One region of the Methylocystis echinoides genome, then DNA from elsewhere that is predicted to be linked to it. Evidence: riboswitches for the same ligand, from Rfam matches in the RefSeq annotation. Region 1 holds a riboswitch; each other region holds the start of a gene.
What was found. Region 1 has a riboswitch for cobalamin ahead of RVU70_RS00395 (TonB-dependent siderophore receptor). Riboswitches for the same ligand answer to the same signal wherever they lie in the genome.
Positions count from the first base shown of each region.

Region 1 (7,438 bases):
CCTTCGATTGTGAAAAATGTCTCTGCCAACTTCTTCTAAGCTGCACTCCTGAAACAACAAAATGAGACTGATCTAATGAGACGAATGTTGATTTCGGCCGCAGTATCGGCGCTTGTCGCCGGCTCGGCTTTCGCCGCCGATCTTCCGTCCCGCAAGGGGCCGCCTGTTCTTCCGCCGCCGCCTCCGCCGCCCCCCATGTGGACCGGGTTCTACGTTGGCTTGAACGCCGGCGGCACTTGGGCCGCCTCAGGCAATATCACCAATACCGCTTTTGGCATCGTTCCCGGGCCAGGCGTCTTCCCCCAGCCTGTCTTGTCCGCGGAAGCGGCGGCGAGCGCTACGAGCTTCGTCAGCGGAAACAACAACGGCGGCTTCATCGGCGGCGGCCAGATCGGCTATAACTTCCAGTTCTACAATAACTTTATCGTAGGTCTCGAAGCCGATATCCAGGGCATCGCGGGGACTTCCGGCTCCAGAAGCTTCATTGCGACGACGCCATCGTCGTTCCCGGCCGGGACAGGCTCCACCTTCACCACGGTCGGACAGTTGCGCGGCAGTCTCGATTATCTCGGGACGGTTCGCGGCCGCCTTGGTTGGCTGTTCACTCCGACCCTGCTGGTCTACGGCACGGGGGGTTTCGCCTATGGCGGCGTGAGCGTGAATAACGCCTTCGTCACCAGCCACAGCTTCGGGGCGTTTTTGCCCTCGCCTCTGACGTCCTTTGGCGCGTCGTCCTTCGCGGACACGCGGACCGGCTGGACCGCCGGCGGCGGCCTCGAGTGGATGTTCTGGCCCAATTGGAGCGCCAAGGTCGAATATCTCTACTATGACCTCGGCAGAATCACCACCACCGCCTACGGCTTCGAGTCGGGCGCTAACACCGGCGGCGTGCAGTTGTGGGGCCTTGGCCTCCAGACCTCGGCGCGGGTCAACGGCAATATCGTCCGCGCCGGCGTGAACTATCACTTCAACTGGGGCGCTCCGGCCCCGGTCGTTGCAAAATACTGAAGCTATGCTGACTAAGCGAAGTTCAGCCTCGCTTCGTTTGGATCGGTAGAAGAAAGCACGGCCGCTGGCCGGCCAGATCAGTGACAAACCCCCGTCATTTTTGGCGGGGGTTTTTTTGGTTGGCGCGGTGGGCGGGGCTCGCGGCTTCTTGCTGCGGCGTCGTCCCGTTCGCGCGCGGCCAGACATCTCATGTCTTGAATGTCGCGTCCGAGCGTCCATGAGAATAATCGGCCTGTCGCGCCAGCACGAATAGCAGATCGCTCAAGCGATTCAGAAAGGTCAGAGATGTTGCTGGCGCAGCCGGCTCAACGAGACCAGCTATCGCGCGTTCGGCCCGGCGCGCAACTGCGCGCGCGAAATGGAGGCGGCAGCTCGCCTCGTCCGCGCCGGGATAAATGAATTCTCGAAGTTCAGGCAGCCTCTCGCTGATGCGGTCGATCTCGTCTTCGAGCGCGATGACCTCGGCGTCGGAGAAGGTCATCTCAATCGGCCGATCCTCTGCGCTGACGATAGCGCTGATCGTATAGAGCGCACGCTGCACTGAACGCAGCAGGTCATTCGCAGACGGATAGGCGAGACGCGCAAGCCCGACGCTCGCCGACAATTCGTCCAGGTCGCCGACGGCGCCAACGCGCGGGTCGAATTTCTCCGCACGACGGCCGGAAAACAGGCTCGTGGCGCCGCCGTCGCCTTTCCTGGTATAGAGCTTTGCAGTCATCGTGTTGCCTTCAATGGGAAAAAGGCTCGGAGCGCCAGCCTTCGCCAGGCGCTCCGCAATGTGCATCAGATGTGACGGGGCGCGAGCGTCGCCGCTCCCTCGGGCCTCGGCGTCAAGCCGGCGACGAGCGTCTTCACCGCGAGAAGACCGCCAAAGGCGCAGGCGTTGATGAGGAAAATCCGGGTCGCGACGGCCGGCGCAAAATCGTCGCCGCCCTCCAAGACGACGAGATCGATCAGGATCAGCGCGCCTTCATAGACGAGGAAAGCTGACAGGAACGCGGCGACGACGCCCAAGGGGCCAGACAACCGCCGATGCGCGAGACCGGCGGCTTCGCATGAGAGCGCAGCGATGACGCCGAGCGCGCCGCCCCAGGCGAAGGTCTCAGCGTCGAGAGGATAATGCATGAAGGCGAAGCCCCACGCCTGATTCGCAAGCCAGACCACGCCGGTCGCCACAAGCGCCTCGCGCCGCCCGAAGCACAGCGCGGCGATCGCCGCAAAGGCCGCGAGCGGAACCGCACAGGCGAAGCCGACGGTGAATAGGACGCTCGCGACCGCGAGCGCCGCGATCCCGATGGCGGGCCGCGAGAGGAAGCAAGGCAAATATCGTGCGCTCATGTCAGTCTCCTTGGTTTTGAGGATGACGATCAGTTGTCCTCGGCGAGGAGGAGCGATTCCGCCGGGTGAAGCGTTCGCGCCTATGCGCCGCGGCGCGCGGACCGGTCGATCGGGTCGGGTTCGGTGAGGCCGAACCATCGCGCCCGAAGCTTGTCCCACAGGGCGAGGCGCGACCAATCCGGCTCCTTGAGAAACCTGTCGGTCTCCGGATGGAGGAAGGGATTGGGCAACAGCACCGTGATCTGCTGCTCATTGGCTCCATTGAAGAGCTGTAAGCCCCAGGACATGGGCACGCAGGAGCGCCCGATCCGGCGATAGATTTCCGCCCGCGCCGTGCGTCTGTGTCGCGCCACCTCCGGCGGCGTCGGACGGCTTCGGGTTCCCTTGTGCTCTCCGATACACAGATGGAAATGCGGGACGCCGAAGGCGACCGTCAGATAGCCGTCAAGCATACCGATCCGCGTCGGCGGCCGATCGGTCTTCATCTCCCAGGCGGCGCCCTGAATGAGGATGCCGAATGTAATCTCTCGCCAATGGTTCTCGAAGAGGTCGCGCAGTAGTTCCTCGAGGCTTGCCGGATCCGTTGGCAGGGAGAACACGTCGAGCGGCGTTCCGTCCGGCTCGACCACTCGTGTTGGAGCATGTTCAGCAACCTCTGACATCACGTCCACCTTCTCTTCCTCTTCTTTGGCGCGCCGCTCACGAGAGGCGTAGCCGCATGTCACATTCAGAACGACGCTTTGATCGAACCGCGAAACGTCCGTGGGGCGCCGATGACGTTAAAATTGTAACCAGGCATGTTCCAACCCACCTGGATTGGATTCGTATAGGGCACGACGTAGCCGCCGGGATGGGCGTCGTCGAAGGCCTGCGGACCCAATCCGCCGGTAACGAAATAGGTCTTGTCGAGGAGATTGCTCACATTGAGCTGCGCGACGATCTTGAATTGGTCGAGGCTGAACTCATAGGCGCCGAACAGACCGACGAGGCCATAGCTTGGCGTCGACTGGCCATAGATATAGCTGGCGTCGTTTGCGGCATGAAAGAAGGGCAGATAGCCGGTGTAATCATAACGCGCCCCCACGCGCAGACCCTTCAGCTGACCTTCCTTGAACTCATAGGCCGAAGCCAGGGAGCCGACATTGCGAGGAACGAAGGGGATCGGCTGTCCGACGACGGGAACGCCGAGGTGCGTCGGATTTGATTTGGTGGTGATGGCGTCGGTGTTGGCGTAGGCGAGATTCAGGCTCCAGCCGGGTAGGATCTCGCCCTGAATGTCGAGTTCCGGTCCCTGCGAACGCCCCTGACCGACGAGCGTCACGTGGTTGAAGTCATAGGGGACGCCGATTGGAATATTGGTCTTGACCAGATGGTAATAGGCCGCCGTCGCCTGAAGCCTGTCGCCAAATAGCGATAACTTCAGTCCGGCTTCCTCTTGCGCGCCGGCGCTCGGCGGGGTCGGGTCGTTCGTGCCGTAGACCAGCTTGCCGTCGTAGTTCGGGCTGTATGATTCTGCATAATTTCCATAAAAACTGAGCCATTCCAGCGATCGCCACAAGACACCGACGCGCGGCGTAACCCTCTGGCTGACAAAGCGCGAGGTGCTGGCCATCGTGGCGACGTTGCACGGGATCGCAACGCCCGAACGCCAGTTCGACGAATACGGCCCGCAGAAATTCATATTGTCGGAGGCTCCGGTTCGGCTGTCGATATACTGCCAGCGGGCGCCGCCGAGCACGTGAAGGCCGAACGGCAGTTTGATCTGGTCCTGCAGATAGACGCCGTAATTGTCGGCGGATTGCCGTGTGGCGTTGTAGGGAACGAGCCCGCCGATGGGGGTCGGGAGATAGGGGGCGCCGAACATGGCGACCGTCCCGGGATACTGCGGGATCATGTTCTGACCGCTGAAGTTGTAACGATAGTAATCGGCTCCGGAAAGCAAAGTATGGCTGGCGTGTTCGCCGGTGTTGAAATGCCCGACGAGATTGATCGCCGTCGCATATTCCGCCTGTCTGTTGTCCGACGGATATGATCCGTAGTTCAGCAGGACATTGTTCGGCGAGTAGGTCTGATAGAAAGGAATGAAGTTGACCGAGGGCAGATAGCAGCTGGCGCTTCCCGGCGTTATGCAGTCTGAGATGGAGGTGGTTCCGCCATTGTTCTGCCAATTGGCATGCAAGAATTGCATGAACAGGGTCTGCTGGATCGACCAATCCTTGCTGAAGTCGTGATGCCAGGTCACCTCGCTGAAGTTTTGCTGCTGGGCGTATGGCGACTGCGGCCCCCAGTTGAAACTGCGCCCGAGCCACAGGGGCAAGAACATCCCGTAATAAGGAACGTAATACCAATCCTGATTCATATTGTTGTGCTGGAACTGCGTCGACGCTCTGATCCAGTTGCTGGCGTCGATGTTCCATCTGACGACCGGATTGACCATCATGTTTCTTGTGTAGTCGAAGCTGCGAAACGACCCGTCGTTCTCATAGGAGAGGATGAAGCGGTAGAGCAGATCCTTGTTGGAGGCGACCGGCCCGGTGGCGTCGACGACCGTGCGATAGGAGGCGTAGCTGCCGATCTGCTGCTGCACGGAGGCGGAAGGCTTCGCGAGCGGCCGCTTTGTGTTGATGTTGACGATGCCGCCGGGCTCCACCGCGCCGTAAAGGATGGCGGCAGGGCCTTTCAGCACCTCGACGCTCTCCACATTGGCCAGCTCGGCGCTGCTCGAGCCGGCGAAGTTGAGGCCGAAACTGTCGACCCGGAAACCGTCGCGGAAGTAGTTCTGCGTCTGAAAGCCGCGAATGATGATCTGTCGGAAGGAATTGCCCAGCGCCGCGTCGCCGCCGCCCGAGGTGGTCACGCCGCTGACGTTCTTCAACGCCTGGTCCAGCGTGATGGCCTGCTGGTCTTCGAGCATGCGCCGCGTGACCATCTTCGTCGTGACTGGCGTATTCATCACCGGCGTGTTGACCTTGGCGCCGAGCGACCCGATCGGCGCGGCATAGGACGCGGGATTGTTGCAGATGCCGTCGGCGCAAATTTCCCCGTTGTCGCCGGGACCGATTTCCGTGCCGCCGCCGTTGGCTTCCGCCTGTTGCCCGTCCGCGGTCGCCCCACTCGAAAAGGCGCTTCCCGCGCGCGTCCCGGTGGGCGTCGGCTTGCCGACTTCGATAACCGGAAGCGTCTCCCGGCCGAGCGCCGGCGAAACGAGGCCCGCGCAAAGGATGTAGGAAAGAAGGGACGGGCGACGGCGCGCGACGCCGTAAATGCCGCCATTGGCGGCGGTCGAGGAGAGAGTATGCATGAGCCGAGACTCGCAGCAACGTGGGCCGTCACTGCGAAAGGTCTTGTACTGCCGAATTAGCGCCTAAGGCGCGTGACGACAGTTTTGGACCGCCTCGGTGCACCCCGCCCGACGCTCTCGCGCGTGACCACGATCGATGGCAGGTCTCCTGGCTCGCGGGTCGCCGCCTTGAGCCGCCTTCCCAGGGTAAGTTCCCCAGTGGCTTTGTGGCTCTAAGGCTCGCCGCTTACAGTTGCGGGGGCAGCCTCGGCATAGCGCCGTCAGGCGCGCACCGAGTTCCCTTTTGATCCCCGAAGGGAACCATCGGCGGCAATAACGAAGCAGACCGAACACCATGTCAAGACATTTGTGGCCGGCCATAAAGGCGCCATCGCCGCGCGGCCATCTGATGCAGAGTCGTCGCCCTGCCGCGCAAACGGCGCCGATCGTCCCGTCCGCCGAGCTAGCAGACTTTCGCTGATTGACTCGAGAAATGTAGGACAGTTCGCGTTAAGTCCGATTTCCATCCCCGCTCGTGCAAGCGCCGGAGATCGGCGAAGCTCGCGCAGGGCATGCTCTGTCAAATATGCAAACGCCTCCTTTGCGCTGATGCGGCGAATTTCATCTCTGCAAAATCCCAGCGCACGCCAGCTTGGCTGGTCTGCACATCCTTTTCGAGACAATGACAAAGACTTTTGACGCAGGACTTGCCGTGCTAATCTGGAGTCCGTCCAGGGGTGTTTATGCAGCGAAGCTGGCTACGCCTTCTCGTCTGTGCCTTCGTCGTCGTCGCGGCTCTCGCGGCGGCGGGGACGAATGCGTTCGCCTCCCCGGACGCCCATCCCTGCGCAGAGATGGCTTTTGGCGACGGCGGGCATAATGGCCACGGCGACCATGGCGCGGTTCCAAGGCGCTGCGACTCGCTCGTCTGCGGCGCTGTTCAGTTAGCGCCTCTCGCCATCATCGGGAAAGCAATCGAGGTCCGCAGCTTCCGTGCGCCACCGCCGCGCGACGACGACGCGCGTCTTGGTTTCACCGGCCCACCCCATCTGCGACCTCCAATCTCCTGAACGCCGAGCAAATAGAGCCTCGGTTTTGAGGGCGCTGACCTGCGCTGCATCGTGCGTGCGCCCGCCTTTGGCGCCGAGATACCGTCCGTCACCGTGCTTCCGCTTGGAAGCAGGAGATCATTCTTATGAGCGCTTCTGTTTTGCGGCGAGTTGCAAGAGCTCTGCTTGGGTTGGGGCTTCTGTCGACTTCAACGCCCACGGTCGCAGACATCAGGGACTACGAGTTCAAGCTTGTCCGAGAGAAGGTCAAGAAGGGCCAAGCCGTCGTTGACGTTCGGCTGATTCATAAGCCCGACGATCGGGCGGTCTCGGATGCGGTTATCTTCGCCATGCGTCTGGATATGGCCCCCGATGACATGGAGCAGATGACGAGCGCGATTGAAGCGGTGAAAAGCCCCGAGCCTGGTCTCTACCGGTTCAAGGTCGATCTGACCGCTGAGGGACGCTGGCGAATCTCACTCGCGGCGAAAGTCCAGGGCGAGACGGAGACCCTGCAAGGCCGTCTGGTTTTACAGGCGACCCCATGACCATGCGCCGCCTCACTTTGCCAATGTTGATCGCCATTGCTACAGCGGCGTCGCCAGCCATCGGCGGCGAGCGCGAGGCGGCGCCCGGCTCTAGCGCAGAGAGCGTCGTGGGTTACGCGAGGCGTCTGAGCCCGGAATTAGCGGCGTCGATACTCGACGCAGACGCCGCGGCTCACCGGGTCGGCGCCGCCGGCGTGCAGCCGGACCCGACCGTC
Region 1 is NZ_CP156084.1:80,594-88,031, reverse strand. It holds gene RVU70_RS00415 (outer membrane beta-barrel protein) at 76-1,008, shown strand; gene RVU70_RS00410 (cob(I)yrinic acid a,c-diamide adenosyltransferase) at 1,196-1,726, opposite strand; gene RVU70_RS00405 (hypothetical protein) at 1,792-2,346, opposite strand; gene RVU70_RS00400 (hypothetical protein) at 2,427-3,008, opposite strand; gene RVU70_RS00395 (TonB-dependent siderophore receptor) at 3,074-5,647, opposite strand; cobalamin riboswitch at 5,768-5,967, opposite strand; gene RVU70_RS00390 (hypothetical protein) at 6,385-6,522, opposite strand; gene RVU70_RS00385 (FixH family protein) at 6,822-7,223, shown strand; gene RVU70_RS00380 (TolC family protein) at 7,220-7,438, shown strand, end outside.

Region 2 (7,438 bases), on a different replicon from region 1:
TTTCGACAAAAACGGCCATCTCGAGCTATTTCAGGGGCAAAGGCGCCTGCGCGCCCCGCGGGGAAGCTCGGAGGCCGGTGTCTAGGCGGCCTTCGATCGAGCAAACGCGCGAAGCGCCAATTGACCGCGGTTCCTCGCAGTTGCAGAAAACCGGTGCATCAATGACAAGCTGTAAGAGATCGTGATGCTGTTGAAGACGTTTTTCGAATCCGTTGAGCTGCACCGGGATTACAAGTTTGTCAGCCTACGGTTTCGCCGTCCCTTCAAGGTGCTCTCGACCTCCGCCTCAAACGGAGGTCTCGCCGATGACCTCGATATCGTGTTCAATCATCAATGCTGTGAAGCCATGGGGCACGAGATGCACCAACTCATGAAGGCTCACCGCCACCCCGCAATATACGACTCCCTCCTATTGACCGAACACGATCTTGCCGCCGCCACTGCTGCAGGGCTCGGCACCGCGGCGAATATGAATAATCTTTGCATCGCTGAAGAGCAATTTCGCGACCTTGCCGTGGCGACGATCGCGACCGGCGGCGTCGACGGGAATGCGGCCCGCGCTGGCGATCCGTCGTCCTATTATGAGTTCAGCGGAGTTTTCGAGCGCTTCGGCCCTATTGGGCCCGACCAACATGGAACAATCAACGTTATGCTGGTCATCAACACGCCTGTGTCGGATGGCGCGCTCGTTCGCGCGGTGATGACCGCAACCGAGGCCAAAACGGCCTTGTTGCAGGAGTTGTCGGCGCCCTCGCGGCAATCATCACAGATCGCCACGGGAACTGGCACCGATCAGATTGCCGTGATGGCGCCCGCCGATGGACCGCTCTAGCTAACCTCAGCAGGACATCACAGTAAGCTCGGAGAATTAATCGGCCGTACGGTCCATCGCGCCGTCAAAGACACGCTCGCCTTGCAAAACGGTCTCACGCCAATCCGTCAATCTTCCTGCGCCCGATTGCTCGAACGCTTCGGCTGCCAGCCGGACACTTTGTTCGAAGAGATAAGTCGACGCTTGCCGGCTGCATTAGCGGCGCTGGCCCGGCAAAACGACCACGATCTGGACCGCGACCCATTAACTGTAGCAGCGGTTGCAGCTCTTGTTCATCTTCACGACCAGCTGTCCTGGGGTTTGTTGCCACAAACCTGTTGGCCCGATATCGCCTGCCGACACGGGGCCCACATCGCAATTGCTGTCGCCGGACGAACGGAACGGTATAAGGATTATTGTAATCGACTAGCCAGCACCTCCGGAATTTATGAGCCCAGCAATCTTGCAACGCTCGTGGCGACCGCGCTTGCTATGGGATTTATCGACAAATGGGACAAAACCCTCATGCGCCTTGACAACGTCGTGACAACGTCCGGATCAGCCGAATAGCGGGTCCGCCAACTTGTCCGTCGGCTTGCATTGCCACGGAGGTTTTCCCGGAAGGAACAGATACGCGACGCGATCGAGAGCGTCATTCTTACTTGTCATAAGGCCTGGCGTAAAAAGCGCTTTTGCGCAAGTTGAGTTGCAAAAGTAGGGACTTTGCTGCGCGTCTTGCTCCATAACTCCGAGTGAGCGCCTTCGGTGGTAAGGGCGGCAGGTTGCGGCATCTCCGAAGTTCCGCGTGCACAAGTATAGTATCGATTTCTGCCTTTTCCTGTCGAACCGACGGGGTGGGGCTTATGGACGCGGCGCGACTGGGCGACCGTTTCGGGGAATGACTCTCGGCCAACGGCAGGCAGCAAAGATCGGATTCACCGCATTTGATTTAATGCTCTTCCCGTTTTGCCAGGGGCGATCAAAGCGCAAGCAACTCGAAGCAGCGTCATGTTGTGCCTAGGTCACGACGAAAGCTTCCGCTCAAGTCATGGAGGCCCGGGGGTTCATTCGCCGTCGCGTTCACGGTTGATGCGGAATCGCAACGGTCCATCGAATCTTTGCGCTGCTCTTATCCATACGGCTTGACTAGTCCGCCTGCTACAGGCTTTTATGATCTCGATGGTTCCCTTCGGGGATCAAAACGGGAATTCGGTGCGCGCGAGAGCGCTATTCCGAGGCTGCCCCCGCAACTGTGAGCGGAGAGCCTTCGAGCCAATATGCCACTGGGGAAATTTCCCTGGGAAGGCGGCTCAAGGCGACGACCCGCGAGCCAGGAGACCTGCCATCATTCGTGGTCACGCGCGATAGCGTCGGTCGGGGTGCACCGAGGCGGTCGATCTCCATCTTGGGCTAGTTGTCGCCCATGATGGACTCAGACCTTTCGCAGTGACGGTCCACGTCTGCTGCGAGCTCATGCTTATGAAATCCCAATTCCCGAAAGCCCACAAAGACCGCAATTGCGGCGTCTTGCGGCGTGGCTCGCCCTTCCTACCCTGCGTCCTTTCTGTGATCTTTTCGGCGCCGGCTTTCGCCCAGGAGGTGCTGCCGGCGATTGAGATCGGCACGCCGAAACCGAGCCCCAATCGCGGCGCGAGCGGCGGCGGCGCCACGACGGGAGCGCCAGCGGCTATCGAACAGGCCGCTGATGGCAACGGCACGCAAATCGGGCCTGGGAACAACGGGCAAATTTGCGCCGATGGGATCTGCAATAATCCCACGTCCTACGCCGCGCCGATCGAGTCGCTAGGGACCAAAGTCAACACGCCGGTCATGGACGCGCCGGTCACGACCAAGATGGTCACCCAGCAGATGCTTCGGGATCAGCAGGTCATCACAATCGATCAAGCACTGAAAGACGTCAGTGGCGTCGCGTTCTCGGGGGGCGGCAACGCGGCGGTTGGGAACGCGTTCACGCAAATCATTCTTCGCGGCTTTCCGACACAAAACTATTTCCGCGATGGTTTCCGGATTGACAGCTTCGGCGTGGGTGGCTTCGGCACGTCCGCAGGAGTCGCCAGCGTCAATATGGCGAATGTGGAGAGCGTCGAAGTCCTGAAAGGGCCAGCCGCCATCCTCTATGGCGCGGTGGAGCCAGGCGGCATCGTTAACATCAACACAAAGCAGCCGCTGGATAAGCCAGCATTTTCATTGCAGCAACAGTTCGGTAGTTACGCCGCCTACCGCACGGTCCTCGACGCCACAGGACCCGTCACTCAAAACAAGGATCTGCTCTACCGCGTCATCATGTCGTATGAGAACGACGGGTCATTCCGTTCGCTCGATTACGCCACAAATTTTATGATAAATCCCGTCCTGCGATGGGATATTGACGGCGGCACCTGGATCAGGGCGTCCAGTCAATTTCAACGAAACAATATGAATCAAGATAATTTCTTCACCCCGTATTTCGGGATGTTCTCCCCTCTTTGGCTTGGACGCAGTTTCAACTGGGGGCCGAGATCGCCCTACAATCAGCAGGAGGACTTTACCGAAGTCACGTTTCATCACGACTTCAATAAAGACTGGTCGTTCCAGCAAACCGCCTTTGTGCAGTTATTTCAAAACAATATGCTAAACAACGGCGGTTCTTCCTTCATCACTGACTGCGTGACCCCTGGAAGCTCGTCCTGTTATTTACCTTACCCGCCTTACTATCCGCCGCTTCAAAACAGCGTCGTTCTGTTTAACACTTCTTCCCCGCTTAACACCAGGCAGGCGGAATATTCGACGCAGGCCAACCTGGTTGGCCATTTCGATACCGGGTTTCTCGAGCATACTTTGCTTTCCGGAGCCGACTACTATCGTTTGAATTTTAGAAGCTCTTATCTGTACACTGCCTATCCGGAACAGATCGGTCTGTTCGGCGCGCCGGTTCCTTATAGTCCCGCATATAACGCTTATCCCGGCAGCGCCACGACCCAGTACTCTGACAATGTCGGTGCCTATCTTCAAGATCAGATCAAGTTGCCATATGGCTTTAACGTCCTCGCTGGCGCCCGCTGGCAATATCTCAACAGCAGAACGGGGACCAGCAACTCCGACATCTGCGGGCCCTTCGCCATCAACCCAATTGCAGGACTTGTCTTCCCCTGCAATTATGACGCAATCCTCACGACGAAACAGCTCGTCGGGCAGAGAGTCACGCCGCGTGCCGGGCTTCTGTGGCGACCGCTCGAGTGGATCAGTTTCTACGGGAATTACACCCAGTCCTACAGCCCGAATTACAACGGCAGGCTCGTTTACGGCACGAACGACCCGGCGCCCCCGAGCGCCGGCGAGCAGGAGGAGGGAGGCGTCAAGCTTTCTCTGTTCGACGGGAGACTTCAGGCCACGGCCGCCTACTACCATCTGGTCAAGACCAATATTCCCGTCTCCCTTCCCTTCAGCTTTACGTCGAGTTTCCAATACGTGAATGTTGTAGGCCAAGCGCGCTCTCAGGGTCCTGAGCTCGACATTCAGGGCGAGCTTCTGCCTGGCTGGAGCGTGAACCTCGCCTACGCCAACACCGATGCAATCATCGCCAAAACCAAGCTGAATCAATTGTCGGCGCCGGCCCCCGGGCAACCGGTTCCCTTCGTTCCCCGAAATGTCGGAGCGTTATCGTCAGCCTATGAATTCAAGGACGGCTTGTTGAAAGGGCTGAGAGTGGGGGCGCGCTACGATTATACCGGCTACCTTCCCTTCGCTCGCACGGCGAATGATGGGACTTATATCGTTGGCCAGTCTACGCCGCGCTATGGCCTGATCGGCCTCTTTGGCGCTTATGAGTACAATTTCGACAAATATAAAGTCATTTCCCAACTCAATGTGAGCAATCTCTTGGACAAGACCTACTTCGTCACGGGCGGCTTGGGGCCGACGGCTTTCGACCCGTATCATCCTTACGGGGGCGCGTTCCTGACTAATCCCGAAAGCGTAGGGTGGAACATGCAACAGTTAAACTTCAACGTCATCGGCGCGCCACGTACGTTTCGTGGGTCGATCAAGGTGTCGTTCTGAGCCCGCGCGGCGACTTTGGCGCAGGTTCAGGGGAACGGTACCAGCGCTCCCCTTACTGCTTTCAGGGACAAGAAATCGCATGACCAGTAGAGATGCTGCTGAATCGTCGCCCACACGAGTCGTGGAGCCTGACGGAACGCCTTTGGACGTGTTTTCCCTGCCGACCGATCCGGCGAGCCTCGAAGAGCTGCTTCGGGACCTCTTCGAGAACCATTGGCGAGAAATCACCTTCGGCATTCTCATTCAGGGCGCCGCCTGGGAGATGAAGACCGATCGCCCACCGACGCGCATCGGCATGCTCGACGGCTATTTGACTGTCGCTTTCGGGGTTCCGCATTTCCACGTCTGCATTGGCGAAAACAAGGGCCCGCGTAACCGGCCGACGTCGCCGGAACTGGCCCGCCATCGGCGCACGGCGCGGGCGGAGATCTACCGCCGGATGGGGCGCACCTGCGTGCCCATGTCCTGGGGCGTTCAGCTCTTCAATGGCGCAAACGAGCAACAGATCACGGTCCTGCTGCCGAACCCGTTCCTGCATCCAGAGACCGACAAGATCCTGAAGGAACCCGACTGGTCCCGTCTCGCCTTGTGGGACAAACTCCGGGCGCGATGGTTTGGCCTGACCGACCCCGACCCGATCGATCGTTCGGCAGGCCGCTTCGCGCATGCCTGACCGTTTCGCGCATCCTGGCGGCCGATTCAAGCTACGGCCGCCAGGTTTCATCCTCCTCGTCGAGCGGAAACTGCCGAAGACGAGCGGAGCCGATGGCCGAAGAGTTTCAGCCATCGCCAACCTAGGGAGACCTGAAATGACCACAATTGATTTGGCTTCTTCGCACATCGCGTCTTCTCCATCGCGTACGGCGATCGGCATCGGCGCGCTCACGATCGCAAGCGTTCTGACGACGGTAGGCTTCGCCTGCGCGGTACCGCTCGCCGCCTTCGCGGCGATCGCGGCCATGTCCTTCGGCCGTCGCGAGGCGTTGGCGTCGATCGGCGCCGTGTGGCTGGCCAATCAGGCATGGGGCTTCACCTTTATGCACTATCCCATGGATGGCGAGACCTTCGCTTGGGGCGGGGCGCTCGGGATGATCGCCGCGCTTTCGTGCGAAGCAGCGGGGCTGGCTACTCGGCGCTTCAAGGGAGTGGTTGGCGGCGCCATTGCGTTTCTTGCGGCTTTCCTCGTTTATGAAGGGTTGGTGCTCGCGATAGATCTTGCCATCGGCATGAGCGCCGAGGACATCGCGGCCGCGACCGCTGGGCGGGTTTTTCTGATCAACGCCTGCGCCTTCGGCGGCCTCTGGGCTTTGAAGACTGTCGTCGCGAGCGCCGGGTCTCGGCGCAAGGTGTCGACGACACTGGCGCCCCACCGAGCCTAAAGCATTACGCGGAGCGCCCGACTTCCAGTCGGCGCTCCGTCGCATCTGTTCTCCGCGGCTATGGAAATGGCGCTATTTGAGAATTCCCGACAAGCTGGTTTGTCTCGAAATTCCAATCCACCAAGAAAATGGCGTTCCGCGGCGCCGTGAAACTGATTATCCTTTTGCCGCCACATGCGACGACGCTTTGGGCCGTGACGAAGCCAATCTGACGTTCTTGCCCGGTGCGATTGCAGACGAAAATGGGCAACGACGTCCTCTGACTGACGGCTTCCCATTCGCCGTTGGGACCATGTAGCCCAGGCCCCCAGGCAGCGGATGATACAAGCGCGCGCGCGCCCTGATCTGCAAGGGCTTGGGCGATCCACGGCGTGAAGGCGTCCGCGCAGATGAGCAGACCGACAAGCCCAAATCCATCGACAGGGATGGCGTGAACGCCGTCCCCAGGCGAAGACCATGACTCGGCGCCGACACGCAGGGTGTTGATCTTCCTGTGACGCCCAGCGATTCGACCTGTCGGATCGACGGCAATCATCGTGTTGTACAATTTGTTCCCGTCCCGCTCGGGGACAGAAAGGAAGACGGTCGTGCGACGTCTGCGCGCGAGGTCGACAACGCCCTGAACCCACGCGTCGGGTTGGCTTTCGATCCAGTCAGTGCCTATGTGCTCAGCGAACTCATATCCAGTGGTCGCCAATTCGGGCGTAATCACCCAATCTGCGCCAGCATCGGCCGCGGATGCAATTCCCGCCTCGACGAGTTGCCGATTTTGTTCCAACGCGCCGGGGACCGGAGCCAAGTGCAAGAGAGCAATCCGCTTTACAGGAGCCGTCATATCAGTGAACCTGCTCGCCCAATTGTCCCGTTCCGACAGTCGCTAGAATAGGCCGACAAGGATCTTCGCCTTGTAGGTAGCAGGATCAGGCCTGGCCCAGTCTTCAAAGATGCAATATCGTTCCCGCCGATGGAAGCCAAGCTCGTTCGATAGGAACTGCGAACATGAGCGCTCCGAGTCTTGCCGGTGAGACGGAGAGCGCTTCGTTTTTTTCCCATCACTGTCGACCCCGTCGCTGGCGTCTTGTTTGCCTGTTGCTGACGTGCTCTCCTTGCAACGAAGGCCGGCGGATTCTTCAAAGTCAGGCGCCGTTGCCTGGCACCGCCGTCCTCTGTCGTAATCCAAGGCGAATAG
Region 2 is NZ_CP156087.1:57,428-64,865, reverse strand. It holds gene RVU70_RS21205 (adenosylcobinamide amidohydrolase) at 185-832, shown strand; gene RVU70_RS21200 (hypothetical protein) at 914-1,381, shown strand; cobalamin riboswitch at 1,975-2,173, shown strand; gene RVU70_RS21195 (TonB-dependent receptor) at 2,291-4,870, shown strand; gene RVU70_RS21190 (hypothetical protein) at 4,950-5,543, shown strand; gene RVU70_RS21185 (hypothetical protein) at 5,680-6,249, shown strand; gene RVU70_RS21180 (carbon-nitrogen hydrolase family protein) at 6,308-7,084, opposite strand.
Region 2: it holds a riboswitch for cobalamin, as region 1 does, so the genes downstream of both, RVU70_RS21195 (TonB-dependent receptor) here and RVU70_RS00395 (TonB-dependent siderophore receptor) in region 1, are expected to answer to the same signal.

Region 3 (7,438 bases), 160 kb from region 1:
TGCGTCGGCGCATGGCGGGGGTCGATGCAATAGAGATTGCGGCCCGTGGGCATCACGTCGGCGCGGCCGCGCGAGGGCGCGCCGGCGGGTCCGGGCTCCACGAAACGGCCCGCGAGCGCGGCGATCAGCGCACGGCGCTCCGATGCGGCGCAGGCGTTGCGCGCCGGGTCGGCGTGGGCGCGCCCGAAGACATGCAGCCCGTCGCCGATGCGCAGCTCCTTGAGGTCGCACATCCAGGCGTCGAGACGCGCCAGCGTCTCCGCAAGGTCGGTCTCGCGCGTCGCGCCGCATTCTTGCGCGAGTCCGCTGCGCTCGGCTTCGTCGACGATGGCCTCCGCGATCAGCCTGGCGCGCCGCGGATCGAGCGACGCAGCCGCCGCATATTCGTCGAGCAGCGTCTCTATTCGTTGCGCCTTGTCGTAGACTTCGGCTTGCACGAGCGGCGGCGTCAGATGGCCGATGACGACGGCGCTCGTCCGTCGCTTCGCTTGCGCGGCTTCGCCCGGGTCGTTGACGATAAAGGGGTAGATGAGCGGCGTCGGCCCCAAGACGACCTCGGGCGCGCAGTCCGGCGACAACATCACCGATTTGCCGGGCAGCCACTCCAGCGTGCCATGCGCGCCGAGATGAATGAGCGCGTCCATCCGACGAACATGACGCAGCCAGAGATAGAAGGCGACATAGGCATGGCGCGGCGGGCGCTGCATGTCATGATAGGTTTCGTATCGCTCCGCGCGCGCGCCGCGGTCCGGCTGCAGGGCGACGACGAGATTGCCGGCTGTAAGGCAGGAGAAGCGAAAGGCGCCGTCTTCAATAGCCGGATCGTCTTGCGGCGCGCCCCATGTTTCATTGACGCCGGCAACAAAATTATCGGGGAGGGCCGTGAGCAGGCGCGTGTAATCGACGAGCGCAAAGTCGACGCTTTCCGCGCCTTCCTCCAGCGCGCGAATGAGTCGAGCGGGAGAAAGGTGAGCGGCCTCGTTTGCTTGGTGGAGGGGAGGGCCGACCGAGTAACCCGCTTCCTTCAGCGCCTCGACAATCTCCGCAACGCTCGCCTCGGCGTCCAATCCGATCGCATAGCCGCCTCGTCCACGGCGCGCGGGGTAATCCGAAAGGATCAGCGCGATGCTTTTCTCGCCGTTCGGCTTGCGGCGCAGGCGCGCCAAATTCGCCGTGAGATCGGCGACGAAAGCGATGCGCGAAAGCTCCGGCGCGTGGCGCGGTTCGGCGAGCTCGGCGGCGCCGCGCGCGGCGGTCTCCTTGAAGGAGATGGCGCGCGTGAAGATGCGGCCGTCGACTTCCGGCAAGACGACGTTCATCGCGAGATCGGCGCCATTGGCGCCACGCGCGGAGGCCGCCCAGGCGGCGCGCGTCGAGGTCGCCAAAGCGACCTGCAAGACCGGCGCGTCGGCGCGATCGAGCACGCAACCGCCGTCACGCCGCGCGGAGAAGGCGGTGGCGTTGACAATAACGTCGGGCGCAAAACGATCGAGCGATTGCGCGACGAAAGCCTCGCTTTCGCTTTCCTTGAGGCTCGCCACATAAAGCGCGTCGACGGCAAAGCCGCGGGCGCCTAAAGCCTCGGCCAGCGCCTCGATGGGCGCGACATCGTCCGCGAGATAGAGCGAACGGTAGAACACGATCGTCGCGCGCGGCGCATCGCCCGCGGCGCTGAAACAGGCGGCGTCGAAGCGGCCCGCGCTGGATACAGGCGCGCTTTCACGCCAGGCGGCCGGACGCCCCGCGAGGGTCGACGCGTAGGCGAGGAACGAACGCAGATTGTCTCGCCCCCCCTCCTGGAAAAAGCGCCAGATGCGATGCAGCGCCGCCGCGTCGAGCGTCGACGCCTGCGCAAGCCGCATGTCGGCGACCGTATCGCCCGGCACGACTGCGAGCGCCACGTCATGGGCGCGGGCGAGCGCCGCGACCTGCTCGACGCCATAGGCCCAATAATCCTTGCCGCCCAAGAGCCGCACGACGATGAGCTTCGCATGGCGCGCGACGGAGTCGAGATAGAGATCGACGGAATAGGGATGCGTCAGCTGCGCGAGCTGGGCGCAGCGCAGGCTCGCAAGCCTCTCGCGCGCCTCGTCATGCAGGCGGGCGACGAGGCGCAGCTCCGAGTCGGAGAAAGACAGAAAGACAATGTCGCCCGGCGTTTGCTTGAGATCCGTCGCCGCGCCGGCGTCGTCGAGGCTATGAAGATCGCGCGGAAGGAGATGCATGGCGCGTCACGGCTGGGCCAGCGCGGCGGCGATGGCGTCGCGATCGAGACCCTTCTGGCCGATCACGACGAGCCGGCTCGCGCGCTCTTCGCCCGGATTCCAGGCGCGATCGAAATGGTGCTGGATGCGCGCGCCGACGCCCTGCACGAGCAGCCGCATCGGCTTGCCGGCGACCTCGACAAAGCCCTTGATGCGCAGCACGTCGTGGGCGCGCGCGACGTCTGCGAGTTTCGCAACAAGCGCAGCCGCGTCGGACGCGGCGGGCAGGCTCACGACGAAGCTGTCGAAGTCGTCGTGATCGTGATCGGGCTCGGCGTCGTGATGCGAGGGGCGATTGTCGAGATCATTTTCCGCCGCCGCAGCAAGTCCGAGCAGCACGAGCGGATCGACCCTGCCTTCATGCGCGCGCACGAGTTTCACCGCCGCGCGCGCGCCCGACGTGAGACGCGCGGCCACCTCGCGCGCTTCATCTTCGTCGAGCAGATCGGTCTTGTTGAGGATGACGAGATCGGCGCAGGCAAGCTGATCCTCGAACACCTCTTCGAGCGGATTGTCGTGGTCGATCGTCTCGATCGCGGCGCGTTCCTCGGCGATCGCGTCAAGATCGTCGGCGAAGCGGCCTTCCGCCACCGCCTTGCCGTCAATGACGGCGATCACGCCGTCGACGGTCAGCCTCGAGCGGATCGCCGGCCACTCGAAGGCCTTTACCAGCGGCTTGGGCAAAGCGAGGCCGGACGTCTCGATGATAATGTGATCGGGCCGCTTTTCATGCGCGAGCATCGCTTCGATGGCCGGCACGAAATCGTCCGCCACCGTGCAGCACAGGCAGCCATTGGCGAGTTCGACGATATTTTCGTCGGGGCAATTCTCGACGCCGCAGGCGCGCAGAATGTCGCCGTCGACGCCGACGTCGCCGAATTCATTGATGACGAGGGCGAGACGACGGTCGCGGGCGTTCTCCAGCACGTGACGGATCAGCGTGGTCTTGCCGGCGCCCAGAAAGCCGGTGACGATGGTCGCTGGGATTTTCTGCGCGCTCATGCCGCCTCCGTTTCATCGCGTGACGAGAGCCGCCAGACGAGGCCGGCGAGCGCGCCGGCGAGCACCCAGCATGTCGCCTGCACTGCGAGCGACGCGGCGGCGAAACGCGCGGCGAGTTCAGCCGGAACCGTGCTTTCGGGCGCCGCCGGCGTCGGCCAGAAAAAATGCGGGGCGACGAGCATCGCGACGCCGAGCGCTCGGGCGACGACGGAGTCTCCCCGTAAAAGCGCATAAAGGCCCGACGCCGTCGAAACGGCCGTGGCGAACCACCAAAGCTGACGGCCCACAAGATCGGTCTCCGCCGCGCCGGGAAGCTGCGGCGCGAGGCCGAGGCTGGTGGCGAGGCCAGTGGCCGCGAAAGCGCAGGCGCCCCACAGCGCGGCGCGGCGCGGGCCGATCGCATCGCCCGACGCCAGCATGCCGGCGAGCAGGATCAGCGCATAGCCGATGCAGACGGCGACGGTTGCAACGCTCGTCGCCGCGGTGCGCCGCAGGCCCTCGAAAGCGGGCGCCGACTGTTCGGCGGCGTCACGCGCATGCTGCGCCGCCTCATAGACCTCGGCGGCGAGGATGAGGGGAGTGGTGGTGACATGCTGCAGGGCCGCGACAGCGAGTCCCGCAACAACGCCGGCGACGAGGCCGGCCGCCAGAAGGCGCGCGATCACGGGTCGCGTGGCGCGGCGATCAGTGACACGGGAAAGAGAGCGCGTGGCGCGAATCATGCGCCGCGTCGTGAACGCTCTGGGAATTGGCGAAGCCGGCGCCGTAGACGAGGCCGACGCCAAGCACAAAGGCGACGAAGGCGGCTTTGAGAACTTCCGCGCGCGAGGTTGCAAGCGAGCGGACGGCGGCGGTGTTGGTCGTCATGCGACGTCTCCCTGCCGCCCCACCGGCGGCGAAATGTTGCGACAGGCGATGAAGCATCGCCGCGACGGCAGGTCTCCTGGCTTCCGGTGCATCATCCGCGCCGCCTTCCCAAGCCTTTCGCTCAGTGGCCGATGGCGCAGCCTTCCCGGTTACAGTTGCGGGGGCAGCCGCGGTTTTGGGGCGTGCCCGCACCGCGTTCCCTGTTCGCCTTCTTGCGAAGGACCGTCGCGACCAGTCATATGCGTTGGTTCTGTAGACGTCAAATGAGGAGTCCGGCTTGACGGAAGAGGAAAACGACGCCGCGCGCCGCCACCGCGCCAAGATGGAAAAGCGCAAGGCCGTGCAGGACGCCGAGGTCGCCGGCAAGACCATCGCGCAACAGGGCCTGCTCATGGTCCACACCGGACCGGGCAAGGGAAAATCGACTGCGGCCTTTGGTCTTGCCTTACGGGCGCTTGGCCACGGCTGGAAAGTGGGCGTCGTGCAGTTCGGCAAGGGCCAGTGGCGCAGCGGCGAGCGCGAGATGCTCGAAAAGCTCGGCCCGGTGTCCTGGCATACGCTGGGCGAGGGCTTCACCTGGGAGACGCAGGACCGCGCTCGCGACGAAGCGGCCGCGCGCCGCGCCTGGGACAAGGCCTGCGAATTGATGGATGACCCCGACGTCCGCCTGCTGGTGCTCGACGAGCTGAATATTTCGCTGCGCTACGACCATCTCCCGCTCGAAGAGGTTCTCTCCCGACTCGGGTCGCGACGCGCCGACCTTCATGTCGTCGTCACAGGAAGAAACGCCAAGCCGGAACTGATCGCGGCCGCCGACCTGGTGACAGAAATGACGCTGGTGAAACATCATTTCTCGGCGGGCGTGAAGGCGCAGGCGGGGATCGAGTTTTAGTCCGACAGGCGCGTGCGCATGGCGTCGCGCCGCTCAAAAAAGGAGGCCGACGCTCGAGCTTGTCGAGACCGTCGGCTCCCATTTGCTCGACCACATAGAATATGGCCGACCCTGCAAAGACGAGACCGGGAGCGAAGCCCCCGGCAAGTCCATGGCAGGGGTATGATTACTGAACCATGCGAACGGTGCGGCCGACGCCCGGATCGGTGCCGTTGCCCGTACCGTTGGTGCCCTCGGGGGAGATCCAGTCCGGAACCCACGTGAGAGCGACGATGACGAAGCCGACGAAAGCGGCAACCCAGATCAGCATCTTGCCAATGTCGCCGGAGTTGTGAACGTTGACGGCCATGCGTTTTCCCCCTGTTGTTTTTTTACCAGAATGCTTGCCGCATCGAGGTAACCCTAGCTCGATTCAAAACGCTTGGCAATGCGCCTGTAAAACCGGTTTTTAAGGGTTCAAAATTGCCATATAAGCCAATAAGTTCATGGCATTAGACTGCGACAACAGGTCGCGGAGGAAATAATTTTTGCGTCGCAAAATTTAAAGTTTTCGCCCTCACGGGTCCTTTCCCGGCGGGCTGCTCGGGCGCGCGCGGGGGTCGGCGCGCAACCGGCGCGACGAGGCTATTGCTCCTTGGCTGCGCTTCGCCTATAAGCGCGCGCATCCCACAGGCGAAAGTCTCACGGCGTCTGATCCAAGACGTCGTTTCCGGTGGTCGGATTTCCGGCCCGTCCAAGCTTTCGCCGAGGCTCAACCGGAGAAAAAACATGGCGATTCCCGATTTTTCCATGCGCGGCCTTCTCGAGGCGGGCGCTCATTTCGGCCACCAGGCGCATCGCTGGAACCCGAAGATGGCCCCTTATATCTTCGGCGCGCGCAACAACATCCACATCATCGACCTCGCCCAGACGGTGCCGCTGCTGCATCAGGCGCTGAAGGTCGTCTCCGACACGGTGGCCAAGGGCGGCCGCGTGCTCTTCGTCGGCACCAAGCGCCAGGCGCAGGACCAGATCGCCGACGCCGCCAAGCGCAGCGCGCAATATTACATCAATTCCCGCTGGCTCGGCGGCACGCTGACCAACTGGAAGACGATTTCCGGCTCCATCAACCGTCTTCGCAAGCTCGACGACCAGCTCTCGGCCGGCGCCCAGGGCGTCACGAAGAAGGAACGCCTGCTGCTGACGCGCGAGCGCGAGAAGCTCGAAAAGGCGCTGGGCGGCATCAAGGACATGGGCGGCACGCCCGACCTGATCTTCGTCATCGACACCAACAAGGAGCAGCTCGCGATCAAGGAGGCCAACCGCCTCAAGATCCCGGTCGTGGCGATTCTCGACACCAACTGCGATCCCGACGGCGTGACCTTCCCGATCCCCGGCAATGACGACGCCGGCCGCGCCATTGCGCTTTACTGCGATCTCATCGCCAAGGCGGCGATCGACGGCATCTCCCGCAGCCAGGGCGCGCTGGGCGTCGACCTCGGCGAGGCCGAAGCGCCGGAAGCCGAGCCCGCGGTCGCCGACAGCGCTGGCGCCGGCGCGGCTTATGAGTCGACGGAAGCCTTCGAGCTTCTCGCCGCCCCGCGCGGCGCGCCCGACGATCTCGCCAAGCTGAATGGCGTCGGTCCGCAGCTCGTCAAGAAGCTCAATGACGCCGGCGTCTTCCATTACTGGCAGATCGCCGCGATGACGCCCGCCGACGTCGAGAAGGTCGACGCCGATCTCAAGCTCAACGGCCGCATCTCCCGCGACGGCTGGGTCGATCAGGCGCGCGCGCTTTTGTCCGCGTAACGCGGACCGTCATTTTTTGGCTTTACCCCGGGCGCCGGCTCTTTCCTGAGCCGGCGCCCGTCGCAATAAACGCCCCAGAGAGCCGGGAAGCCGCCCGCATGCTTCCAACCGGCGAAACAGAAGGATTTCAACCATGGCCACGATCACCGCCGCCCTCGTCAAGGAACTGCGCGAGAGCACTGGCGCCGGCATGATGGATTGCAAGGCCGCGCTCACCGCGACCGAAGGCGAATTCGAGGCTGCGGTCGACTGGCTGCGCAAGAAGGGTCTCTCCAAGGCCGCCAAGAAGGCCGATCGCGTCGCCGCCGAAGGCCTGGTCGCCGCGCTGACCGGGGACAAGACCGGCGTCGTCGTCGAGGTGAACTCCGAGACCGACTTCGTGTCGCGCAACGCCGACTTCCAGACGCTCGTTAAGAACATCGCCGAAGTCGCGCTGAAGAGCGGCAAGGCTGACGCCGCGGACCTCGGCGCGCAGGCCTATCCGGGCGGCGGCACGGTCGCCGAGAACGTCACCAGCGCCGTCGCCACCATTGGCGAGAATCTCACGCTGCGCCGCGCAGCCGCGCTCACGGTCGGCGACGGCGTCGTCGGCCGCTATGTGCACGGCCAGGTCGTCGACGGCCAG
Region 3 is NZ_CP156084.1:240,551-247,988, reverse strand. It holds gene cobN (cobaltochelatase subunit CobN) at 1-2,225, opposite strand, end outside; gene cobW (cobalamin biosynthesis protein CobW) at 2,232-3,266, opposite strand; gene RVU70_RS01235 (CbtA family protein) at 3,263-3,931, opposite strand; gene RVU70_RS01230 (CbtB-domain containing protein) at 3,951-4,133, opposite strand; cobalamin riboswitch at 4,182-4,375, opposite strand; gene cobO (cob(I)yrinic acid a,c-diamide adenosyltransferase) at 4,411-5,025, shown strand; gene RVU70_RS01220 (hypothetical protein) at 5,192-5,374, opposite strand; gene RVU70_RS01215 (30S ribosomal protein S2) at 5,794-6,813, shown strand; gene tsf (translation elongation factor Ts) at 6,947-7,438, shown strand, end outside.
Region 3: it holds a riboswitch for cobalamin, as region 1 does, so the genes downstream of both, RVU70_RS01230 (CbtB-domain containing protein) here and RVU70_RS00395 (TonB-dependent siderophore receptor) in region 1, are expected to answer to the same signal.